Regions from separate parts of the Ruegeria sp. AK4 genome, predicted to be linked through region 3. Evidence: riboswitches for the same ligand, from Rfam matches in the RefSeq annotation. Region 3 holds a riboswitch; each other region holds the start of a gene.

Region 1 (7,889 bases), on a different contig from region 3:
CGGCCTTGCGTGGCATCAGTGGAAGAAGCACGGAACCTGCTCGGGCCTCAGCGCGCCCGACTATTTTGCCTTGTCCCGGCAAGCGTATGAGGGCGTCCAGCGCCCGCCTGTGTTCCGCAAGCTGGACAGGTCGGTCAAACTGCCCGCCTCGGTGGTGGAAGAGGCGTTTTTGAAAGCCAACCCGACGCTCGAGCCCGACATGATCACCATCACCTGCAAACAGGGCTATATCGAAGAGGTCCGCCTGTGCCTGTCCCGCGCCCTTGATCCGGTGCCGTGTGGCCGGGATGTGATCCGCGACTGCACCGCGACGGATGCGCTGTTCGATCCGATTCGCTAAAGCTCACCGCTTTGGCATTCCCGCGCGTATTCCAACGCCTTGGCCGTGCCTTTCAGATCAATCGCCATGACGGTTTCACCTGCGGGGTTGTAAACGGTCAGGGTCTTGTTCTGCGCAATCGCATTGACGAAATTGCGGTCGGTGAAGAATACCGTTGCCCCCGGCACGTCGCGTTCATTGAACCCGATGGCGGTGGCGTCAAAGCTCTTGCCGTCCAGCTCGAACCGGATCGGATAGCTCTTGCCCTGCTCGATCTGCCCCCAGGCCTTGTTGTAAACCGCGAAATACCCGCGATTGTCCAACGCATCATAGCCCAACCGCACCACCGACAGGTCCTGATACACCGTCTGGATCAGGCACCCGTTGCCAAGGGCAGGGTCCATCATGATGTTCCAGCCTTCGACGAAACCCTTATCGATGAGTTGTTGAGACAGGGCAGAGGTGGCGGTGAAGGCGGCGAGGGTGAGGGCGAGGAAACGTTTCATTATGAGTCCCGTTGCAATTGGCGTTCTGTTGTCCCTACCTAACCTCAAAGCCGTTCCGGGCAAAAGGAATACTCTGACGCCCATGGGTCTTGTCTGTCGAAAGAACTGTTGCCGCAGTTGTGATAGAATGACCTTTGTCGCAGAACGTGAGATTTGCAATGACGGCCAATTCAGAACAGGCGGAATACTGGAGTTCGGCACCCGGCCTCAAGTGGATCAGATTTGAAGAGGATTTAGATGCTGTCTTTGGGTCCGTAACCAACGAACTCATTCGACGGGCGCGTCCACGTCCGGGTGAGCGGTTGCTCGACATTGGTTGCGGAACTGGTGCGGCGAGCGTCGCATTTGCGGGGCATTTGGCCCCGGCGGGGACTGTAACGGCATTGGACATCTCTGAACCGCTGCTGAAGCATGCCAAGTCCCGCGCCAACGAAATGTCCATTAAGTCCAGATACTGCCTGCTGGACGCGCAAAACGACGCGATACCCACTGCACCCTTCGATCTCGTGATTTCTCGGTTCGGGGTCATGTTTTTTTCCAACCCGGTCGCCGCTTTCGCAAACATACGTCGGCATATGTGCCAAAAGGGACGGCTGGTTGTTGCGGCGTGGGCACCAATGAATTCAGAAAACCCGTGGTTCGAGATTCCTTTCCAGGCGGCGATGTCGCACTTGGGGCCACCTGATCCCGAGGAACCCAATGCGCCGGGTCCGCTTGGCTTTCAGGACATCAGCTATGTTGTCGATGTGTTGCAGGATGCGGGGTTCAGTGACGTAGCCGGCGATGTCGCTGAGATTACTTTCGAGCATTCAGGCCCGCTCAAAAAAGTTTCCGACCTGGCAGCCAATATAGGGCCAGCGGCTCGTATTCTTAAGAAATACAATGGAACGGCAGCGGATGTCGAAGCGATCCAAGAGGCGGTTTTGAAAGGCTTCAGAAGATTTGAAAAACCTGAGGGTGTGAGAATTCCCGCAAAACTGAATTTTTTCGAGGCGGTGAATACCGGCTAAAGTTCCTTCCGCGCCCTGAGCGCCGCCGTAATCGTCCCGTCATCCAGATAATCCAGTTCCCCCCCAATCGGCACGCCCTGTGCCAGTGAGGTCAGGCGGACCTGCCCGTCCAACTGATCGGCGATGTAATGAGCGGTGGTCTGGCCATCGACGGTGGCGTTGAGCGCAAGGATGACCTCGGTGATCCCTTCGGCCAGCACCCGGTCCTTCAAACGGGGGATGCGCAACTCGTCCGGGCCGACGCCGTCCAATGCTGACAGCGTGCCGCCCAGCACGTGGTAGCGGCCTTTGAACACGCCCGCCCGTTCCATCGCCCAGAGGTCGGCGACGTCCTCGACCACGCAGAGCTCTCCGGTCGCGCGGGCCTCGGCGTCGCAGATGTCACAGATATCGGTGGTGCCCACATTGCCGCAGTTCAGGCATTCGCGGGCGGTGATGGCGACCTGCTGCATGGCATCAGACAGAGGTGTCAGCAGCAGGGCGCGTTTGCGGATCAGGTGCAACACCGCCCGGCGGGCCGAGCGGGGGCCGAGGCCGGGCAGTTTGGCCATCAGGTCGATCAGATTGTCGATGTCGCTGTTGGAACTCACGGCCTGTCCTGTCTGGCGCCGGAGGGAGCCTCCGGCGGGAGTATTTTTGAAAAGATGAAGATCAGAACGGCAGTTTGATATCTGCAGGCAGGCCCATGCTTTCGGTCAGCTTGGCCATTTCCGCCTGCGCGCGGTCGGCCGCCTTGGTCTGGGCGTCCTTGATGGCGGCGAGGATCAGGTCTTCGACCACTTCCTTGTCGTCGCCGTTGAAAATCGACGGGTCGATGTCCAGGCCTTTGAGCTCGCCTTTGGCGGTGGCGGTGGCTTTGACAAGGCCCGCACCGGATTCGCCGACAACCATCAGGTTGTTCAGCTCCTCCTGCATTTCGGTCATTTTGGTCTGCAGGTCCTGCGCGGATTTCATCATCTTGGCCATATCGCCCAGACCGCCTAGTCCTTTGAGCATCGGTATTCTCCTATATGCGGGGGCGCAACGCGCCGTGTATGAGTTTCGCACATATCGCAATTGCAAGAGCGAGGAACAAGAGGGGAGATCCAATACAGCCCTCCTGCATCGCTTCCCACCGGATATCGTCAAGAATTGGGCCGTAATAATCTACGGTAATCATGAGGGCGAGTGCTACCCAAACGAAAGCGATCACCCATTTGAGTGCTCTTCGTTTTGATAGGATTGCGAGCGCAGTAACGCCTATTAAAACGAGTACGATCGGATTGAAGGTCAGTGCTAAGAACTCGTCAAGCATAGATGCCGGGCCAGAGGCAGAGTTCCATAGCGGCCTTTCCTTATCGCAGACTTCCGCCACCGCGCTTGTGGCGAAAAGCAAAAGGATCAATCCTCCTCGAACGGATCCCATTCGTCTTCGACCTCGGGCAGGGCTTCGGTTTCGACCTTGGCGGCAAGTTCTTCGGGGGTTTCGATCTTTGTGATCTTCGCCTTGGGGAATTGCGCCAGAACGGCCTGCACCAGCGGGTGTTGTTCGGCCTCGGCTTTCAGGGCAAGTTCCGCCTTGTCCCGCACCTCGGCGATGGTCGGCGCGTTGCCTTCGGACACGATGGAGACGGCCCAGCGGTTGCCGGTCCAGCGTTGCAGGGCAGAGCCAAGCCGGGGGGCCAGATCCGTCGGGGCCTGCGATGCGGGGGTGAATTCGATCCGGCCCGGCTGGTAGGAAACCAGACGCAGGCCGGTCTCGACCTCGACCAGCAATTTCACGTCCCGGTTGGCGCGGATCAGTTCGACTACATGTTCGAAGGTCGGATAGCGGGCGAGGGCGGCCTGCGTATCCTGCGCCAGTGCAGCCACCGGCGCGCCGCCCGATCCGCGCGGGGCGGGGGCGTAGGTTGAAGATACGGCGCTGGCCTGAACCGGCGGTGCGCCATTGCCGGGCAGGGGAACGCCGCCGCCGGGGCCACCGGGCGGGGGCGGCGGGGCGTCCTGCAGGCGTTTGATCAGCTCTTCCGGGCTGGGCAGGTCGGCCACATGGGTCAGGCGGATCACCGCCATTTCGGCGGCCATCATGGCGTTGGGGGCGGCTGCGACCTCATCCAGCGCCTTCAGCAGCATCTGCCACATGCGGGTCAGGACGCGCATGGGCAGGGCCTCGGCCATCTGCTGACCACGGGCACGTTCGTCGGGCGAGACCGTCGGGTCTTCGGCGGCGTCGGGGGTGATTTTCACCACCGAGACCCAATGGGTGATCTCGGCCAGATCGCGCAGCACGGCCAGCGGGTCGGCGCCTTCGGCGTATTGGGCGCTCAGCTCGGTGAGCGCACCGGCGGCGTCGCCGCGCAGGATCATGTCGATCAGGTCCAACACCCGGCCCCGATCCGCCAGACCCAGCATGGCGCGCACCTGATCGGCGCTGGTCTCGCCCGCGCCATGGGATATGGCCTGATCCAGCAGCGAGGTCGCATCGCGGGCCGACCCTTCGGCGGCGCGGGTGATCAGCGCCAGCGCATCCTCGGCGATCTGGGCCCCTTCGGCATCGGCGATCTTGCGCAGCAGGTCGATCATGTCTTCCGGTTCGATCCGGCGCAGATCAAAACGCTGGCAGCGCGACAGCACCGTGACCGGGACCTTGCGGATCTCGGTGGTGGCGAAGATGAACTTCACATGTTCGGGCGGTTCCTCGAGCGTTTTGAGCAGCGCGTTGAAGGCGCTGGTCGAGAGCATGTGAACCTCATCGATGATGTAAATCTTGTAGCGGGCCGAGGCTGCGCGGTAGCGGACGCTGTCGATGATCTCGCGAATATCGTTGACGCCGGTGCGGCTGGCGGCGTCCATCTCCATCACGTCGACATGGCGGCCTTCCATGATCGCCACGCAATGTTCGCACTGGCCGCAAGGTTCAGTCGTGGGGCCGCCCTGACCATCCGGCCCGATGCAGTTCATCCCTTTGGCGATGATGCGCGCCGTGGTGGTCTTGCCGGTGCCGCGAATGCCTGTCATGACAAAGGCTTGCGCGATGCGGTCCGCCTCGAACGCGTTTTTCAGCGTGCGCACCATCGCGTCCTGTCCCACAAGATCGGCGAAAGTTTCCGGGCGGTATTTGCGGGCGAGAACCTGATAGGCGGGGCTGGGCGTGTCGGTCATGTCTGCTTTCGCGGATTCGAGTTCTGCCGCAGCGTAGAGGTCGCCGCCGCCCGCGTCCACAGCGCGTCGTCAGGATTTTTGTTTTGGAAAACGCGGGTCCTTGCGTAAACTGGTTCGGCCTATTCCAGAGACTGTATTTTTGGCGATTATTTCATGAGGGGACTTGGTTTATGTCTCAGATGGCGATCTACGCGCTGCAAGTTGGGGGCGGTACGCTGGCCCTGACGCCGATTCCGGGCTGCAGCGGGGACTATTCCGGTGATCTGGAACTGATTTCGGACTGGAAGCCGGGGCTGGTGATTTCGATGACCACCGCGGTCGAGATGTTGCAGCACGGCGCGCAGGATTTCGGCAGCGATATTCAGGGCCGCGCCAGCCGTTGGGTGCATCTGCCGGTCGAGGATTTCGGCGCACCACCGCAGGCGGTGCTTGACGCGTGGCCCTCGGTCAGCGCGACGGTGCGGCATGCGCTGTCCGGCGGCGGGCGGGTGCTGGTCCATTGCCGGGGCGGCTGCGGCCGGTCGGGCATGGTTGTCCTGCGGCTGATGGTCGAATGCGGAGAGCCCCCGCAAAAGGCGCTGGCGCGGTTGCGGGCCATCCGGCCCTGCGCGGTCGAGACCGAGGGGCAGATGGCCTGGGCCGTCGGGACGGCACAGGTGGTGAGTGACGCTTGACTCAGGCTGAAACCCGATGCGGTTCAGCCCGCCTTTCGGGCGGGGTGATCGCTGTTGCGTCAAGCATTGCGCAGGGTGGGCTGGCGACTACACCCGCGGGCAATGGGCTGAAGCCTGTGCCAAAAATCATGTCGGCGTAGCGGTCCAGCCTGTCCAGATCATCCTCGGCGCCCTTGCCGCAAAACACCCGGATCTGATCCGGACGAGCGCGGAACCGGGCGGTGCAGCCGCCGGGGCAAAACCTCAGCTCGCTGCTGCCTTCGATTTCGAACTCAGCCGTGGTGGCGGGTCCGGCTTCTGCCACCGCCTGTGTCAGCGCACGCGCCATCCGGGCCAGCGCCGGGCAGGTTTTGCCGGTCCGCTGGCACACGGTTGCGGTGAATTCATGCGTCTTTGTCTTCCAGATCATCCTGCGCCCTCCGCGCGGCGGACGGGGGATGTGGATCAGGTAGGACTGCGCGAAGCTGTCAGGACCTGCCCGGACACCCCGCCCGAGTTTCGGTTTCAGTTCTGATGGCAGGTCTCCTGACTTGCGGGTCAAAGCGTTGCCGACCTTCCCAGCCTTTCGGCCAGTGGTGTTCCGGCAGTGCTCACCGCTTACAGTTGCGGGGGCAGTCGCGGCCTTGGTTCGTTCCGGCATCGCCGGGCAGAACCGCACCGAGTTCCCTTTTCATCCCGACCCCTTGTGGGGGCCGGAAACCATCACACAATCGCTAGCGGTTGGCCGGGCCCCGAGTCAAGCTGATCTTGATCCGCATTTTGCGCCCTCGGCCCGAAGTGGACGTTTGGTCATGTGGCTTCGCTGTTGACTTGGCCGTGCCGTTCAGCGCCTGATCAAGAAATGAACCGAATAGTTCAGATTGATTCCGAGGGTGCCATGTTGGACGCGCAGCAAACGGTTTTGACAGAAGACTTCCAGTTTCCGTCCGGCCCGGCGATGCTGTCGGCGCGGCTGTACCGCCCGGTTTCCGATCCCGAAACTGTAGTTGTGCTGAACAGCGCCACCGGCGTTCCGCGCGAGTACTACCGGCATTTTGCCCATTGGCTGGCATCGGACCGGGGCATGGCCTGCCTGACCTATGATTATCGCGATTTCGGGTCGTCCGCGTCGGGGCCGTTGAAGCACTCAAAGGCCACGATGGCGGATTGGGCCCTGATCGACATGCCCGCCGCCCGCGCCGAGATGCGCCGCCGCTTCCCTGACGCGCAGCACTGGACCATCGGCCATTCGGTCGGGGCGATGCTGGGACCGGTGCAGCCCGATATCGACCGGATCGATCGCATGATCTGCGTGTGTTCGGGGCTGGTCACGCTGTCGGATCATCCCTGGCCGTATCGGGCGCTGGCAGGGCTGTTCTGGTACGGCCACGCGCCGCTGACGGTTCACGCGATGGGTTACCTGCCGGGCAAGGCGCTGGGGTTTGGCTCGGATTTGCCTGCGCCTGTCTATTGGCAGTGGCGCAGATGGTGCACGGCGCCGCTCAACTACGTGCCCGACATTGGCACGAGCCTGCCAGAGGCCAAATGGTCCGGGTCAGGCGTGCCTGTGGACCTGTTCACCTTTGAAGACGATCAGATGGTCCCGCCCGAAGCCGTCTGGCGGCTGGCCGATCTGTACGGGTCCGGGGCAAAACGGCACCTGCTGTCGCCAAAAGACTTCGGCGTAAGCGATATCGGCCATATCGGCGTTTTTGCGCGCCGCAACGCTGCCGTCTGGCCGCGTCTGATTGGCTGAGAAAGGGCACCGGTGATCCGGTGCCCCTGCCGTCACAGACCCTTGCGGGACTTCTTGTCCTGCATCACGGACCGCACCATCTTGCCGAACGCCTTGTCGCGCGCCCGGGACTGCGCCACGGTTTCAGAATTCCTCTGATCCTCGCGCCGCAGCTTCCGCCACCGCTCCAGCCGGTCGGCATCCAGCGTACCGTCCCCGATGGCCGCCTGCACGGCGCAACCGGGTTCAGCCTCGTGCTGGCAGTCCGAAAACCGGCACATGTTGGCGAGTTCGAGGATGTCCGAGAACACCTCGTCCACACCATCCTGCGCGTCCAGCAGCCGCAGGGCGCGCATGCCCGGCGTGTCGATCAGCCAGCCGCCGTTTTGCATCCGGTGTAGCGCGCGCGACGTCGTGGTGTGCCGCCCGCGTGCGTCATCTTCACGAATGCCGGCGGTTCCGTCCTGCCGCCCGGTCATCCCGTTCGCCAGCGTCGTTTTGCCCACGCCGGACGACCCGACCAGC
Region 2 (7,889 bases), on a different contig from region 3:
CTGCGATCATCTAAACCGGTTCGAACAGGATTTCGATCTGGTGCGCGAGGCCGGGTTCGATTGCTACCGGTTTTCGACCAGCTGGGCCCGCGTGCTGCCCGAGGGGCGCGGTCAGGTCAACCAAGCCGGTCTGGACTATTACGACCGTTTGGCCGACGCGCTGCTGGAACGCGGCATTCGCCCCTGCGCGACGCTGTATCATTGGGAGCTGCCTTCGGCACTGGCCGATCTGGGCGGTTGGCGGAACCGGGATATCGCCGGATGGTTTGCCGACTTTGCCGAGGTGATCATGGGCCGCATCGGCGACCGGATGTATTCTGTCGCGCCGATCAACGAACCCTGGTGCGTAAGCTGGCTCAGCCATTTCGAAGGCCACCACGCGCCGGGTCTGCGCGATATCCGCGCCGCGGCCCGCGCGATGCATCACGTTCTGCTGGCCCATGGCCGCGCCATTCAGGCGATGCGCGGGTTGGGCATGTCCAATCTGGGCGGCGTGTTCAATCTGGAATGGGCCGAACCCGCCGATGACAGCCCCGAGGCACGGCAGGCCGCAGACCTGTATGACGGAATTTACAATCGGTTCTTTCTGGGCGGCGTGTTCAAAAAAGCCTATCCCGACAATGTGTTGAAAGGGCTGGAGCCTCATCTGCCCTCCGGTTGGCAGGATGATTTCGACACCATTGGAACGCCGGTCGACTGGTGCGGGCTGAACTACTATACCCGCAAGCTGATCGCCCCGGCGGATACCGCATGGCCCGGTCTGACCGAGGTTCCGGGCACGCTGCCCAAAACCCAGATGGGATGGGAAATCGACCCCGCCGCCCTGACCCGTTTCCTGACGCGGACGTGTCGGGAATACACCGGGGACCTGCCCCTCTTGGTGACCGAGAACGGCATGGCCAGCCCCGAGAGGGGGCAGGATGATGACCGGATCGACTATCTGAACAGCCATCTGGCTGCGGTACAGGACGCACTGAATCAAGGCGTTCCCGTTAATGGCTATTTCATCTGGTCGCTGCTGGACAATTACGAATGGGCCTTTGGCTACGAGAAACGCTTTGGTCTGGTGGATGTGGATTTCGAAACGCTTGAGCGGACCCCCAAAGCCTCGTTCCATGCCGTGAAATCGATGCTGGGTGCCAGTAAGGTTTCCCTACCGCTGGCGCAACCGGCAGGTGCGGTGCATGAGCACTGGAATCTTGTTGCGGATGTCGGTGGCACGAACACCCGCCTTGGCGTGGTTTCCAACGGAGAGTTGGTCGATCTGCGTAAGCATCCGACCGGGTCTCTGCCTGATCTGCTCGAGGCGTTTCACAGCCTGCGCGACGACATCGGAACCGACCCTCAGGCGGTTGTGGCCGCCGGGGCCGGGCCGGTGCGGGACGGCGTGATCCGCCTGACCAACGCCCATCTTGACCTGTCCGAGGTCGAGCTTGCGCAGGCCACAGGCGCGAAGAATACGTTTGTCATCAATGATTTCACCGCCGCTGCCTGGTCCGTGGCCGAGGTGACACGCGCCGATGTGGCGGTTCTGCAAGGGCACGACACGCCGCCAACAGGAACCCGCCTTGTCGTGGGGCCCGGCACGGGGCTGGGCGTTGGCGCGCTGCTGTATTCGGAAGGTCATTATCACACTGCCTCGGGCGAAGGCGGCCATGTGGGCCTGTCTCCGCGCCATCGGGATGAGGTGGATGTGTTCGACGCCGCCCGCCGCATCTCGCCCGAGAGTTTCTTTGACGACAGCCTGATGCTTGAGGCTGAAATGTTCCTGAGCGGCACGGGCCTGCCGGTCCTCTATCAGGCCGTTGGCATAGCAAGTGGCCAAACCGACACGCCGGTGCGGACAGCCAAGGACATTCTGCAGGATGCCCGCGATGGCTCTGACCCCATCGCCGCCAAAGCGGCACAGATGTTCACATCGCATCTGGGGGCTTTGATGGGCGACATGGCGATGACGCTGATGCCGACCGGAGGGGTGTTTCTGGTCGGCGGTGTGGCCGAAAAGAACCGCTGGCTTTTCGGCGATACGTTCCGGGCGGCTTTCAACGCGGGCGGGCGGTTCAGCGATTTGCGCCGCTCGATGAACCTGTATGTGTCGGAACAGGCCGAATTTGGCATTGTTGGCGCTAACAATTTCTGCAAAAATGCGCTCGCGCGGTAGACTGGCCGCCTGAACTTATTTTTGCGGAAGGAATTCGGGATGATCCTGTGCTGCGGTGAAGCCCTGATCGACATGATCGCCGAGCCCACAACCTCGGGCGCAAGCGGGTTTGTGCCGCATTCGGGCGGGGCGATCTTCAATACGGCAATTGCCCTTGGCCGGCTGGGCGCACCGGCGGCCATGCTGACGGGTCTGTCCTCGGACATGTTCGGCGATCAACTGGCGCAGGCGCTGAAAGACAGCCATGTGGACACCGCGCATGTCATTCGGTCCGAACGCCCCAGTACTCTGGCTTTCGTGCAATTGAAGGACGGGCACGCCTCGTACACCTTCGTCGATGAAAACACCGCAGGCCGGATGCTGCGCGCCGAGGATATGCCGGATCGGTTAACCGCCGTATCGGCCCTGTATTTCGGTGGTATCAGCCTGGCTTGCGAGCCCTGCGCCGACGCCTATGCCGACCTTTTGAACCGCCATGGTGCAAAGCGCGCGGTCATGCTGGACCCCAATATTCGCCCGGGGTTCATTCAGGACCAGACCCGGTATCGTACGCGGCTGAACCGGATGATCGCGCAGGCGGATATCGTCAAGGTCTCGGACGAGGATCTGGACTGGATCGTCCCCGGCCCGGAAACCCTGACCGAGAAAGTGCCGCTTTTGCTGCAGGCGGGGCCTTCGGTGGTCATCGTGACCAGAGGTGGTGAAGGGGCCACAGGGTATCTGTCGGACGGAACCGAGGTCTCCGTGCCGGTTCAGCGGGTCGAGGTTGTCGATACGGTCGGCGCTGGCGACACGTTCAATGCCGGGGTTCTGGCCGAACTGCATCGCGCCGGACATCTGACCAAAGACGGTATTCGCGCGCTCAACGCCGACAGTCTTCGCGCTGCCCTGTCGTCCGGTGCCGCCGTTGCAGCCGTCACCGTATCCCGCGCCGGGGCAAACCCGCCCTGGGCGCACGAGCTTTAACCCCTTATAAGGGCAAACCCATGAAACGATCCGACATCAACCGCATCAAGTCCGAGGCGCAGGCGTTCATTCACTCTTTCGGTGCCGTGCTGCCCCCGTTTGCCGACTGGTCCCTCGACCAGATGCGCAGCGAAAAGGCGGCTGGCATACGGGACCGCAATCTGGGCTGGGACATAACCGATTACGGTCAGGGCCGATTTGATGAGCTGGGCCTGTTTCTGTTCACCCTGCGCAACGGCGACGCCAATGACCTCAGCCTCGGGCGCGGGATGTTATACGCGGAAAAGCTGCTGATCTCGCGCGACAAGCAGCTGTCCCCGATGCATCGCCATATCATAAAGGCCGAAGACATCATCAACCGGGGCGGTGGCGATCTGGTGATGGAGATTTACGCCTCGGATGAAGATGGGGGGATCGACCGGGAAAATCCTGTCATCGTGCCCAGCGATGGCTGCCCCGTCACGATCAAACCCGGTGAGCTTTTACGGCTTGCGCCGGGTCAAAGCGTCACGCTGATGCCGGGTATCTGGCACGCGTTCTGGGCGGAACGCGGTGATTGTCTGATCGGCGAGGTTTCGACCGTCAATGACGACCGCACCGACAATGTGTTCGAAGACCCGATCCCGCGCTTTGCGACAATCGAAGAAGATGCCGAGCCCGATTTCCTTCTGGTCGCAGATTACTGACAGGCGCCGGCCCCGGCTGGACCGAGACTCTTGACAACTATTCTATTCCCGGACTAGCTGCACGGGATGGTTCCCGACGGCGCGCCCGAGGGACGAAAATGGGAATACGGTGCGGCCTGTGCAGGCCAAAGCCGTGACTGCCCCCGCAACTGTAGGCGGAGAGCGACGTCAAATCACCACTGGCCAAAAGGCCGGGAAGGTTGACCGAGCGACGACCCGCAAGTCAGGAGACCTGCCATCATATGTTCAACCAACCCGGGGCGGGGTGTCCTGGAAGGAGGCTTTGATGGCACGCTTGCGTGTTCAAGATACCGGCACCACGTGTCCGCCATTGGCATTTTTCGGAGCGAAGAATGCCGCACGACACTGATCACCACGTTCTGATCTGCGAGACCTGTCAGGGGCCTGTGTCGGCGGACGCAGCAAAAGACGCACTGGACCGCCAGCTTCCCGACGGTTTCAAAACCCGCCTGATCGCCTGCATGGCCGGGTGCGAACGACCCATGACCGTTGGCCTGCAGGCCGCAGGCAAGGCCCAGTATCTGTTCGGCGACATTCAGACCGACAAGGACTTGACGGCGCTGGCCGACTTTGCCCGCCAGTATCGTGATAGCGCAGATGGCTGGACCAGCGCATCCGAGCGCCCCCCTGCCCTGCTCACCAAAACTCTGTCGCGCATGCCGCGTCTGCCGTCGGAGGACGGTTCATGAGTTTTCTGGTGGCCGAGGGTTTGGGATATTACGCGCTGAACGGAGATATGCTGCTGCAGGACACCTCGTTCAGCCTTGAAGAAGGCTCGATCCTGGCCATCGCCGGACCGAATGGCGCGGGCAAGACCACGCTGCTGAAACTGTTATGCGGGGCCGAACGTATGGCCCTTGGCGATGTCCGCATCCAGGGTCAAAGCCTGCGGAACCTCTCTGCCAGACAGCGGGCGCGGACGATTGCCGTGGTGGGGCAACAGGAATTCCCCGATGGTCGGCTGCGCTTGCGGGACTATGTTGCACTGGGTCAGATCCCGATCAAAGCGGACAGATCAGCCGCTGACCACGCAACCGACCTGAACCGCGTTCTGGATGTCACCGGCCTGTTCCATCTGGCAGAAAAACCGCTGGGCAGATTGTCAGGCGGGGAAAGGCAGCGCGCCCATATCGCAAGGGCGCTGGCGCAAAACCCGGTTTTGCTGTTTCTGGACGAACCGACCAACCATCTGGACCCCGACGCCAAGGGGCACATGCTGTCGCTGGTGGCAGAACTGGGCGTGACGGTCGTCATGATCGTCCACGATCTGGTCATGATCCCGGAATTTGCGACCCATGTCGCGCTGATGAAAGCCACGCGGCTGACCGGATTTGGACCGGTGAGCGAGGTGCTGACACCGGGCCGCGTCCGCGAAACCTTTGGCGTGGATTACCTGTGCTTTCAGCACGAAGGCCGTGTGATCCCTGCGCTCGATATCCGAAAACGCAAACTGTCACCTCAAAAGGATTTAGGATGAAGCAGAAACTCTGGCCTGTGGCGCTGATCACCGGTCTGGCAAGCGGCGCGGCGGCACAGGAAGTCTCGGTCGACAACTGCGGCGAACCGCTGGTGTTTGACACACAGCCCGAGCGATTGGTCGTGCATGACATGAACATGACCGACATGGCGTTTGCGCTTGGCCTGCAGGACAAAATCGTTGGCCTGACCGGCATCACCGGCTGGTACAAGACCAGCACCGATTTCGACGCGCAGCGCGGCGATATCCCTGAGCTCGCGCCGAAATACCCGACGATCGAGAACCTCGTCGCGGTTGAGCCCGACCTGTTCTTCGCAGGCTGGTATTACGGCATGAAACCGGGCGGAGATGTCACGCCCGACACGCTGGCCCCCTTCGGCATCAAAACCATGATCCTGACTGAAAGCTGCGTGCATCTGGACAAGGACCGCCCCGAAGCCAGCATGGACCTGCTGTTTGACGATGTTCTGCGTCTGGGCAAGGTGATGCATGTCGAAGACCGGGCCGAGGCGCTGGTGTCCGGCTGGAAAGTGCAGCTTGCCGCGATCAAAACCAAAACCTCAGATGTGACCAAGCCGCGTGTATTCCTGCTGGACGGGCCTGCTGATGCACCCTTTACCGCCGGTAAATACGCCATTCCCGACGCGATGATCGAGGCTGCTGGCGGTGTGAACGTGACCCATGATCTGGACACAAGCTGGGGCCGCACCTCGTGGGAGGCTGTTGCCGCCGCAAACCCGGAATTCCTGGTCTTGCTGGACTATCAGACCGGCAACGGGGCGGAAGACACGTTCAAATTCCTGCAGGAACATCCGGTGATGTCGCAGACCGATGCGGTCAGGAACAAACGCTGGATCGGGTTGCGCTACGAAGAGCTGACCCCTGGACCGGCCAACATCGACGCCATCGAGAAGATGACAAGGGCCATGCATCCGGTAAGCAACTGATATGGCCCAAACGGGCCGGTTGATACTGCTGGGGGCGGTCGTTCTGATCGCCCTTTTGCTGTTGTCCGTGGTCTACGGAACAACGCCGATCCCGGTGCGGGACGTTATCACCGCGACTGGCCTCGGTACCGGTCTGACTGAGGGTGAGATGTCGCCCATGCATCGGATCGTGTTTGATCTGCGCTTGCCCCGGGCCCTGTTTGCTGCCGTCATCGGCGCCGGGCTTGGGGTTGTTGGCGTGGTTCTGCAAACCACCACGCGCAACGATCTGGCGGACCCGTTTTTGTTTGGCCTGTCCTCGGGCGCGGCGGCGGGCGCGGTTCTGGTGATCACCGTCACCGGAGATGTGTTGGGCATCTGGACCTTGCCGCTGGCAGCCTTTTGCGGCGGCCTGATTGCGTCGGGCATTGTTCTGGCGCTGGTCCACAGCCTGCGCACCAGCGCGCCAGAAAAGCTGATCCTGGCCGGGCTGGCCGTGTCATTCCTGTTCTCGGCCATCACCAACTACCTGATCTTCGCTGGCGACAGCCGGGCCGCCCATTCGGTGATCTTCTGGATGCTGGGCGGATTGGGTCTGGCCCGGTGGGAGACCTTCCCGCTGGTCCTGATCGGGCTGGGGCTGATCCTCAGCTATGCGCTCTACCGCAGCCGGTGGCTGGATGCGCTGCTGACCGGAGACTTCACCGCCGCCACACTGGGCATTCCCGTGCAGGGTCTGCGGTTCAGCATGTTCTTCGTGGCCGCGCTCGCGACGGCCAGCTTCGTGTCGGTCGCAGGTGTGATCGGCTTTGTCGGTCTGATGGTCCCTCATATCGCCCGGGGCATTGCAGGCACCCTGCATCGCAACCTGCTTGTGGCCTCTGCCATCGTCGGAGCGATTCTGCTGACCCTGTCCGATATCCTGTCCCGGCTTCTGCTTGCACCGCAGGAACTGCCCGTGGGGATCGTGACCACGTCGATCGGATCGCTTTTCGTGTTCCTGTACCTGTTCAAATCGGCCAAAGGCGACTGACGTCGCTAGTGCGTGCCGCGCGGGACAAAAAACGGGTCAATCAACAGCGTTTCACTTTTGCTGGCGGGGTCTTCCAGCCTTCGTTCAAGCAGCCGGATAACGTGCTCGACCGACTGGTTTATCGGGTTGTTCACGGTACTCAGATTGAACATCGGCCAGCCAGCCATTTCGATATCGTCAAACCCCACAATCGACAGCGACCCGGGCACATCCACGCCAAGCTCGCGCGCTGCGGTCAGGGCACCGATGGCGCTGGCGTCATTGGCGCATACTAGGGCGTCTAGATTGTGATCTTGCAGCATCCTCATAGCGGCCCGGTACCCGGCCTCGACGGTGAACTCTCCGGCCTCTTCCGCGATCAGGGGCAGGCCCGTCTGGTCAAGAGCGGCGATCAAACCCGATCTGCGCTCGGCTGAGGAGGCAAAACAGGACGCGCCCGCGATGTACCCGAATTTCGTACGGCCCCGTTCGACCAGAGTCTGAGTGGCGATTCGCGTTCCTTCGGCGTTTTTGCAGCACACGTTATCGACGCCCGGCGCATGCACGATTCGACCGGATGAGATCATGGGCACACCAAATTTGCTGCATTGTGCGACCAACGCGCCGGGCATGCTGCCGC
Region 3 (7,889 bases):
CCGCTCGGACAATGTCGCAGGTCCGCAGCAGCATCGGCTTCGCCGATTTCTCGGCGCTGTATTCCGGTTCAAGTTTCAGCGGTGCTGCATCCCCTTTCGGGGATTTGCCAATGCGCAGGGCATCTGTCAGAACCAGCCGCCCGGGCTTGCGCGCCGCAGCCTTTGAATCCGATCCCGGCTCTTTCCGGGCCTCTTCACTGACAAGACGTTTTACCGAAGACAGGACATCCTCGATACCGGCTTTTACGACATTATCCGTCATTGTTCTCTACCGCTCTATCCTCGGGATCGAGTGTAGCCAAACAATGCAGACCTCACAACAGGTAGTATTGCCCCTTAGTCCCGCCGCAACGCTTTGAGGACGCGATCCAGATCCTTGCTCTGTTTGCTGATCTGAGCCGGCGCTTTCTTGACCAGATTGTAATACAGTGTCGGATCATAGATTTGCACCGCAAGACCCAGACGTTCAGCGGTCAGCAACCCCTGCGCCTGCAACAGCTGATAGGCCGCCAGCGACCGTTCCGTGCGCGAGGCGACCTCGGCCAATTGCGCATCCAGCAAGTCCTGCTGCGCGTTCAGAACGTCCAGCGTGGTCCGGGCGCCCAGCGTGGCTTCCTCACGAATCCCGTCAAACGCGACCTGCGACGCCCGCACACGTTCGGTCGAAGCGGTAAGGCTGGCGGTTGCGGATTCGAAGCGCGCAAACGCATCGGCGACCCCTTGCGTGATGTCCTTTTGCACATTCAGCAGGTTGGCGCGGGATGCATCGCGGGTCGCCATAGCACGGCGCACGGCAGCGGCCAGACGGCCACCGGCATAGATCGACTGATTGAGCGTCAGCGCAACGCCTGCGGTGTTTTGGTAATCGTCATCGTCAAAGTTCTCACGAACACCGGCATTCGCACCAAAGCTCACATTCGGACCCAGATTGGCGCGCTGCTGCTGAACAATCAGGTCCAGAGCCCGAACCTGATGCTGCGCCGACAGGATCGCCGGATGGTTCCGCTGCGCCAGACTGACCGCCTCGGATTGCGAGCGCGGCAGATTGGGCAGGCCCGGCTGACCGGCTGTCCGACCCGGAAGTTTGCCAACCGCATTCACATATTCGGCCTGCGCGGTGCTCAGATCACCCCGCGCATCCGCCAAGTCGGCCCGCGAACTGGCCAACTGCGCTTCGGACAGGGCAACGTCCGTCCGCGTCACCTCACCCACTTCGAACCGGTCGTTCGAGGCGCGCAGTTCCTCGCTGGATACGTCCACGTTGTTCAGGCGAATCTGAACCGTTTCTTCCTGCAGAAGAACGCTCAGATAAGCGGTCGCCGCGCGGAACAGAACCTGCTGTTCGATATCGATCAGCGTTTGCCGGGTCGAAAGAACAGTCTCTTGCGCAGATTGCTTGCCCAACACGGACGCGCCGCCGTCATAGATCAGTTGGGTCAATGTCAGCCCGGTGAAAAACCGCGCCGGGTTCGTTGTTGTCACTGTCGTACCGGTGCGTGTCTTGGTGTATTCCTGGCTGATATCAACCGTCCAGTTGATGATCGGACGCAAAGCCGAAAGGGCGATCGCGACGTCTTCATCCGCTGCACGCAACAGGGCCCGGTTCTGCTCTAGCAGGCCACTGGTGTTATACGCGCCGATGAACGCATCTGTTATATTGTCCGCCCAAGCCGCACGTCCGGGAACTACGCTGATGGCAATGCCAGCGGTCAAAGCCAACACCCTGACCAGCTTACCTGTCGCCGTACCACGCATATCCAAATCCTCTCAAATCGAAATAACGCTGCCTCTCCGGCAGTTTGCGCCTTTGTTTTCAACTAATCAAGGCGGCAAAAATATCTGTCAAATGACTATAGCGAAAATGCACACTTTGCGGAAAAGCTATCTAAAACCGGTGCGCTGGCGTTGAAGGCATCGCGCCAGCTGACCCGTTCGCCGGATTTGCGGCCGATCCGGACGGTGCCCAGATTCCCCTCGACGAACAGGCAGGCAATGCGGCCGTGATCCTTGAGCTGTCCCAGCAGATCGTCCGGTATTTCCTCGACCCCGCCCTGGATCATGATCACGTCATACGGCCCATGTTCAGCCGCGCCCTGTGCCAGAGGCCCCACATGGACAATCGCGTTGTCGGCATTGGCTTCGCTGAGCAGGTTCTGTGCCTCGGACGCCAGGGTTTCATCTTCCTCGACACCCACAACCAACTGCGCCATGCGCGCGGTAACAGCGGTCGAGTAACCAAGCGCCAAACCGATATCCAGCACCGCCTCGTCATTTGAAATATTCAGCGCATCCAGCATCTTAGCCAGAGTGCGCGGCTCGAGCATGCAGCGCCCGTTTCCAAGGTCGATCAGCTCTTCGGCATAAGACGCCTCGCGCTGCGACGCGGGCACAAAGCTTTCCCGCGGAACGTTCAGCATCGCGTCAATGATCGGAAACTTCGTGACGTCCGAGGGCCGAACCTGCGTGTCAACCATCGTGCGGCGCCGGGTGGCGAAATCTGTCATGTGATCTCTCGTCTTGAACCCTTGATTATCTGGCTTGTGCCACATCCCTTGCGCACCGGCAACGGCCCAGATGCCGCAACCCGGGTTTTGTGGCAGGTTTCGTACCGGACCGAGGGCGCTCAATTTACAGGCCGAGCGCCGATTTTGCATTCTTCCCACTGGACGCCCCCAGCGAAAGCTGCTAAAACGCCCTCCACACCACGGCAAGTATTTGATTTTACTTGAAAAGGCGAGTTGGCGGAGTGGTGACGCAGCGGATTGCAAATCCGTGTACACCGGTTCGATTCCGGTACTCGCCTCCATCTCTCTGAAACGCTTCGGTTTTGCGGTCTGGAATGTCCGTTTATTCTGCGGCGCGTCCTTGCGGAATGACTTCATATCCCGGTTCTTCCGGCTCATCGTCTTCCATCTCGGGCGGAAAACCAGGGGCGCGGATGTCGAGGCCGGTGGCGTCTTCCAGCCGCCGGATGATATTCGGCGACAGTTCGCGGTCTCCGTACCGGGCAATGCCGTCTTCGAAAATGCTGATCATCACGGGATTGATCTCTAACGGAACACCGGCGCGGTCGGCAACGTCCTGAAACAGGCCGATGTCCTTTTTCACCAGATCCATGGTGAACGAGATATCGCGCGAGCCGTTCAGGATCACCTGACTTTCGGTTTCATGAACGAATGAGGTGCCCGACGAGATTTTGATCGCCTCATAGGTAGTATTCAGGTCCATGCCCGCTGCCTTGGCCGTCACCAAAGCCTCGGCGCAGGTAATCAGGTTGGCGGTGGCCAGGTAGTTGGTCAGCACTTTCAAAACGGAAGCCGAGCCCAGATCGCCCGTATGCAGGACCCGACGGCCCATCGTGGTCAGGAAGGGCAGAATACGCTCGAACGTCGCGCGGTCGCAGCCTGCGAAGATCGAGATATTGCCAGTCGCCGCCCGGTGGCACCCGCCGGAAACCGGGCAATCCACGGCAGCACCGCCCCGTTCAATGACCATCGCGCCCAGGCGTTTGACCTCGGCCTCGTCGGTGGTCGACATCTCCATCCAGATTTTACCGGGGCTGACCTCGGGCAGCATCTCCTGCATCACCGCGTCCGAGGCGGCAGGGGACGGCAAGCAGGTGATCACCGCATCGCAATCGCGCATCAGCTGGGCCGGATCTTCCGCCGCTTTGGCCCCTTGTGCGACAAAGGCCGCCACCAGATCCGGGTTCAGGTCATGCACGGTCAGATCGATTCCGTTGCGCAGCAGCGACCCAGAAAGCTTGCCGCCCACATTGCCCAGCCCGATAAACCCTACCTTCATACGCCGCACCCTCCTGTTCGCGTGTTGCCGACCATGCGATCACGTCGCAGCGATCGGATCATGCCGCCCAGCGACGCCGACAGGTCGCTTTTTACCCGCTTCCTCACGGATCGGCGCGTTGCGCTTGACAAGCGGGCCGCCGCTGCCGCATGTCCCTTTCGTTGGTGTCTGCGACAGCAGATGAAAAGGGAATGCGTCAGCGGGTTTTTCCGTCAAACGCAGCCGCCCCCGCGACCGTGACCGGAGAGGGTGCCCAAGCCACTGGCGAATGCCGGGAAGGCGGGACATCCGACAGAGGAGAGCTCTGACATCCGCAAGCCGGGAGACCTGCCAACGCCCGAAGATGAAACCGGACGGGGTGTTCCGGTGTGGGGCTCTGATCGGCCCGCATGAAACCCCGTCCCCCACGAAGAGGATTTGGGGGGATGAGAGACATGACCGAGACCGTTCCGGTCGAACTTCTGGTTTGCACGACCTGTCGCCGCGGCCTGCCTGTCGAAGATGATGCACAGCGGCCCGGCACGTTGCTGCACAAGGCGCTGGAACAGGCGGGCCTGCCCGAGGGCATTACCCTGAAAGCCGTCGAATGCCTGTCGAATTGTGATGAAGGCTGTTCGATCGTGCTGCGCGGCGGGCCGGATCGCTGGACCTTTGTCTACGAGCATCTGAACGAAACCGACCATGTCGGCGTGATCGTCGAGGGCGCGACCAAGTACCTCGCCACCGAGGACGGTCTGGTCAAATGGCGCGAGCGCCCCGAACATTTCCGCAAAAACTGTGCGGCCCGCATTCCCCCGATTGGAGCCCTGAAATGAGCAATCTCGAAAAACTTCCCGTCACCGTGATCACCGGCTTTCTGGGCTCGGGCAAGACCACGCTGGTGCGTCACCTGATGCAGAACCCGCAGGGCAAGCGTTTGGCCGTTGTCGTTAACGAATTCGGCGACGTGGGTGTTGATGGCGATATCCTGAAATCCTGCGCCATCCCGGATTGCCCTGCCGAAAACATTATGGAACTGGCGAACGGCTGCATATGCTGCACCGTGGCCGATGATTTCATTCCGACCATCGAGGCGCTGATGGCGCTGGAGCCGCGGCCCGAACATATCCTGATCGAAACCTCCGGCCTCGCCCTGCCCAAACCGCTGCTGAAAGCGTTCGACTGGCCCGATATCCGCTCGAAAATCACTGTGGACGGCGTGATCGCTCTGGCCGATGCCGAGGCCGTCGCCGCCGGTCGCTTTGCACCGAATGTCGAGGCGGTGGATGCCCAGCGGCTGGCCGATGACTCGATCGATCACGAAACGCCCCTGTCCGAGGTGTTCGAGGATCAGATCTCCTGCGCCGACATTATCCTGCTGACCAAACCCGATCTGGCTGGCCCGGAAGGTGTGGCGAAGGCCAAGGAAGTCATCGCAGCCGAGGCCCCCCGCCCCCTGCCCGTGGTCGAAGTCGCCGAGGGCGTGGTGGATGTGCGCGTCGTTTTGGGCCTCGAGGCCGCAGCCGAAGACGACATGGACGCCCGCCCCAGCCATCATGACGGCCATGACGACCACGAGCATGACGATTTCGAAAGCATCATCGTCGAACTGCCCGAACAGACCGACCCCGCCGATCTGGTCGCCAGGATCGAACGTCTGGCGACCGAGCTGAACATCCTGCGGGTCAAAGGTTACGCCGCTGTTCAGGGCAAACCGATGCGCCTGTTGGTTCAGGCCGTCGGTGCGCGCGTCCGTCATCAGTATGACCGTCCGTGGGAACCGGGCGTAGAGCGCCGTTCGCGCCTTGTGGTGATCGCCGAGCATGACGATATCAAAGAGGCCGAAATCCGCGATATCCTTGTGGGCTTGAAAGAGGCCGCCGAGTAAACCATGCACGTCGTCTTCCGCGAAAGCCACGGGCTCGAAGAGACCGAGACCCCCACCGATCTGGGCCAGAGCCCGGCGGATCTGGTGGTGCTGTCCTTCTCGGACAGTGACCTTGGCGCTTTCGCGGCAGGCTGGCATCGCGGTGGCGGGCCCGAGGGGCGGATGCCGACCTTGCGGCTGGCCAACTTGACAGCGCTGAAACACCCTCTGTCTGTCGACACCTATGTGGAACAGACGCTGGAAGGCGCGAAGGGCATCCTGATCCGCTTGATCGGCGGCGTTCCCTATTGGTCCTACGGCTTGCAGCAGGTTCTGGCGCTGGCGCAGACCAAAGGCATTGCGCTGGCTGTCTTGCCCGCCGATGGGCGTGAGGATACACGGCTGGATGAGTATTCCACCCTGCCCGTCTCGACCCTGCGGCGGCTGGCGCATCTGTGCGACACCGGCGGAGAGGTTGCGGCGCAGGCGGCACTGGCTCAGATGGCGCTGGCGGCGGGGCTGTATGCCGGGCCGGTGATGGGGGCGAAAACCATCCCCGATTGCGGCGCATGGTGCCCGGATCGCGGCGTGATCCCGGTGGATACCGCGTTCGACGGGGATGGCAAACGCATCCTCGTGACCTTCTACCGCGCCTATTTGACCTCAGCCGACACCGCCCCGGTCGCCGCTTTGATTCGCAGGCTGCGAGAACGCGGGTTCGAGGCCGTGGGTCTTTTTGCCCCCTCGCTGAAAGCCCCCGCAGCGGCCGACTGGCTACGCGAGCAGATGGCTACCCTTGAGCCCTCGGCGATCATCAACGCCACCTCTTTCTCGGGCAAAGGCGCGTCGGGCACTTCGCCTCTGGACGCCGCGAATGTCCCGGTGTTTCAGGTCGCCCTCGCCACCTCGCGCCGCAAAGCCTGGGCCGAGGCGGAACGCGGGCTGTCCCCCGCCGACCTCGCCATGCATGTGGTGCTGCCCGAGGTGGACGGGCGCATCTCGGCAGGCATCGCGTCGTTCAAGGAACCGGGCAAACGCGACCCGCATCTGGAATATTCCCGCTTTGCCCACAGGGCCGAACCCGAACGGATCGAAGCCATCATCGACCGCGTCACCGGTTGGCTGACACTGCATGACAAGCCCAAGGCGGATCAGGTCCCGGCGCTGGTGCTGTCCACCTATCCCGGCAAGGACTGGCAGATGGCTCATGCGGTGGGTCTCGATGCGCTGGCCTCGGCTGAGGCGATGCTGTCTGATTTACAGGCTGAGGGCTATGATTCGGCCCCGGCTGAGCCGATCGCCGAGACACTTCTGGACGCCCGCCCCTCATGGCCGCTGGACGATTACCTGACCGCGCTGGCGGACCTGCCCGAGAAATTGCGGACCGATCTGCAAACCGTCTGGGGCGAACCGGAAGACGACCCCTCTTTCACCGACGGCGCATTCCACTTCACCGCCATGCGCCGGGGCAACGCTCTGGTCGCCCTGCAACCCGAACGCGGCACGCCCGAGCTGCGGGACGATGACTACCACGACCTGTCGCGCACCCCACGCCACAGCTATGTCGCCTTTTACCTCTGGCTGCGCAAAGGCCTGCGCGCGGATGCGCTGATCCATATCGGCGCGCATGGCACGCTGGAATGGCTGCCGGGCAAATCCGTCGCTCTGTCCCATGAATGCTGGCCCGAGGCGCTGATCCGCGACCTGCCCGTCATCTACCCCTTCATCGTCAACGATCCCGGCGAAGCCGCGCAGGCCAAGCGCCGGATCGGGGCCGTCACGCTGGGCCACATCCCGCCCCCGATGAAGGAAAGCGGCACCCCGGACCGGATGGTGCGGCTGGAATCTCTGCTGGACGAATTCTCGAACGCCGACGGTCTGGACCCAAAGCGCCGCGACCGGCTGCAGGAAGACATCCGGGATGAGGCGCAGGCCATCGGTCTGGAAAGCGATCTGGGTCTGGATCAGGCCACCTGTACGGCTGAAGCGATTACCCGCATCGACCGCTTTGTCTGCGATATCAAGGAAAGCCAGTTCGGCGACGGGCTGCATGTCTTTGGCCGCGTGCCCGAGGTCACCGGCACTTTCGACCCCGCCCCCTCGGCCCATGCCGAACGCAGCGCCCTGATCGACGCGCTGGCGGGGAAACGGATCGAGGCCGGGCCGTCGGGCTCCCCGTACCGGGGCCGCTCGGATGTGCTGCCCACCGGACGCAACCTCTATACCACCGACCCGCGCT

What was found. Region 3 has a riboswitch for cobalamin ahead of ACR0EZ_RS12580 (DUF1636 family protein). Riboswitches for the same ligand answer to the same signal wherever they lie in the genome.
Region 1: it holds a riboswitch for cobalamin, as region 3 does, so the genes downstream of both, ACR0EZ_RS21220 (hypothetical protein) here and ACR0EZ_RS12580 (DUF1636 family protein) in region 3, are expected to answer to the same signal.
Region 2: it holds a riboswitch for cobalamin, as region 3 does, so the genes downstream of both, ACR0EZ_RS05340 (DUF1636 family protein) here and ACR0EZ_RS12580 (DUF1636 family protein) in region 3, are expected to answer to the same signal.

What each region holds. Positions count from the first base shown of each region.
Region 1 is NZ_JBQFXS010000019.1:7,711-15,599, forward strand. Features, by position in the region: gene ACR0EZ_RS21185 (ribonuclease T2 family protein) at 1-340, shown strand, start outside; gene ACR0EZ_RS21190 (hypothetical protein) at 337-825, opposite strand; gene ACR0EZ_RS21195 (class I SAM-dependent methyltransferase) at 984-1,835, shown strand; gene recR (recombination mediator RecR) at 1,832-2,425, opposite strand; gene ACR0EZ_RS21205 (YbaB/EbfC family nucleoid-associated protein) at 2,487-2,831, opposite strand; gene ACR0EZ_RS21210 (DNA polymerase III subunit gamma/tau) at 3,216-4,976, opposite strand; gene ACR0EZ_RS21215 (protein-tyrosine phosphatase family protein) at 5,147-5,650, shown strand; gene ACR0EZ_RS21220 (hypothetical protein) at 5,652-6,059, opposite strand; cobalamin riboswitch at 6,149-6,368, opposite strand; gene ACR0EZ_RS21225 (alpha/beta hydrolase family protein) at 6,492-7,385, shown strand; gene rsgA (ribosome small subunit-dependent GTPase A) at 7,418-7,889, opposite strand, start outside.
Region 2 is NZ_JBQFXS010000002.1:306,976-314,864, forward strand. Features, by position in the region: partial or broken gene ACR0EZ_RS05320 (GH1 family beta-glucosidase) at 1-1,135, shown strand, start outside; gene ACR0EZ_RS05325 (glucokinase) at 1,130-2,161, shown strand; gene ACR0EZ_RS05330 (carbohydrate kinase family protein) at 2,201-3,127, shown strand; gene ACR0EZ_RS05335 (D-lyxose/D-mannose family sugar isomerase) at 3,148-3,813, shown strand; cobalamin riboswitch at 3,864-4,067, shown strand; gene ACR0EZ_RS05340 (DUF1636 family protein) at 4,167-4,523, shown strand; gene ACR0EZ_RS05345 (ABC transporter ATP-binding protein) at 4,520-5,311, shown strand; gene ACR0EZ_RS05350 (ABC transporter substrate-binding protein) at 5,308-6,258, shown strand; gene ACR0EZ_RS05355 (FecCD family ABC transporter permease) at 6,260-7,270, shown strand; gene ACR0EZ_RS05360 (LacI family DNA-binding transcriptional regulator) at 7,276-7,889, opposite strand, start outside.
Region 3 is NZ_JBQFXS010000006.1:88,055-95,943, reverse strand. Features, by position in the region: gene ACR0EZ_RS12605 (hypothetical protein) at 1-262, opposite strand, end outside; gene ACR0EZ_RS12600 (TolC family outer membrane protein) at 337-1,755, opposite strand; gene ACR0EZ_RS12595 (protein-L-isoaspartate O-methyltransferase family protein) at 1,851-2,504, opposite strand; tRNA gene ACR0EZ_RS12590 (tRNA-Cys) at 2,733-2,806, shown strand; gene ACR0EZ_RS12585 (NAD(P)-dependent oxidoreductase) at 2,848-3,813, opposite strand; cobalamin riboswitch at 3,950-4,153, shown strand; gene ACR0EZ_RS12580 (DUF1636 family protein) at 4,239-4,619, shown strand; gene cobW (cobalamin biosynthesis protein CobW) at 4,616-5,671, shown strand; gene cobN (cobaltochelatase subunit CobN) at 5,675-7,889, shown strand, end outside.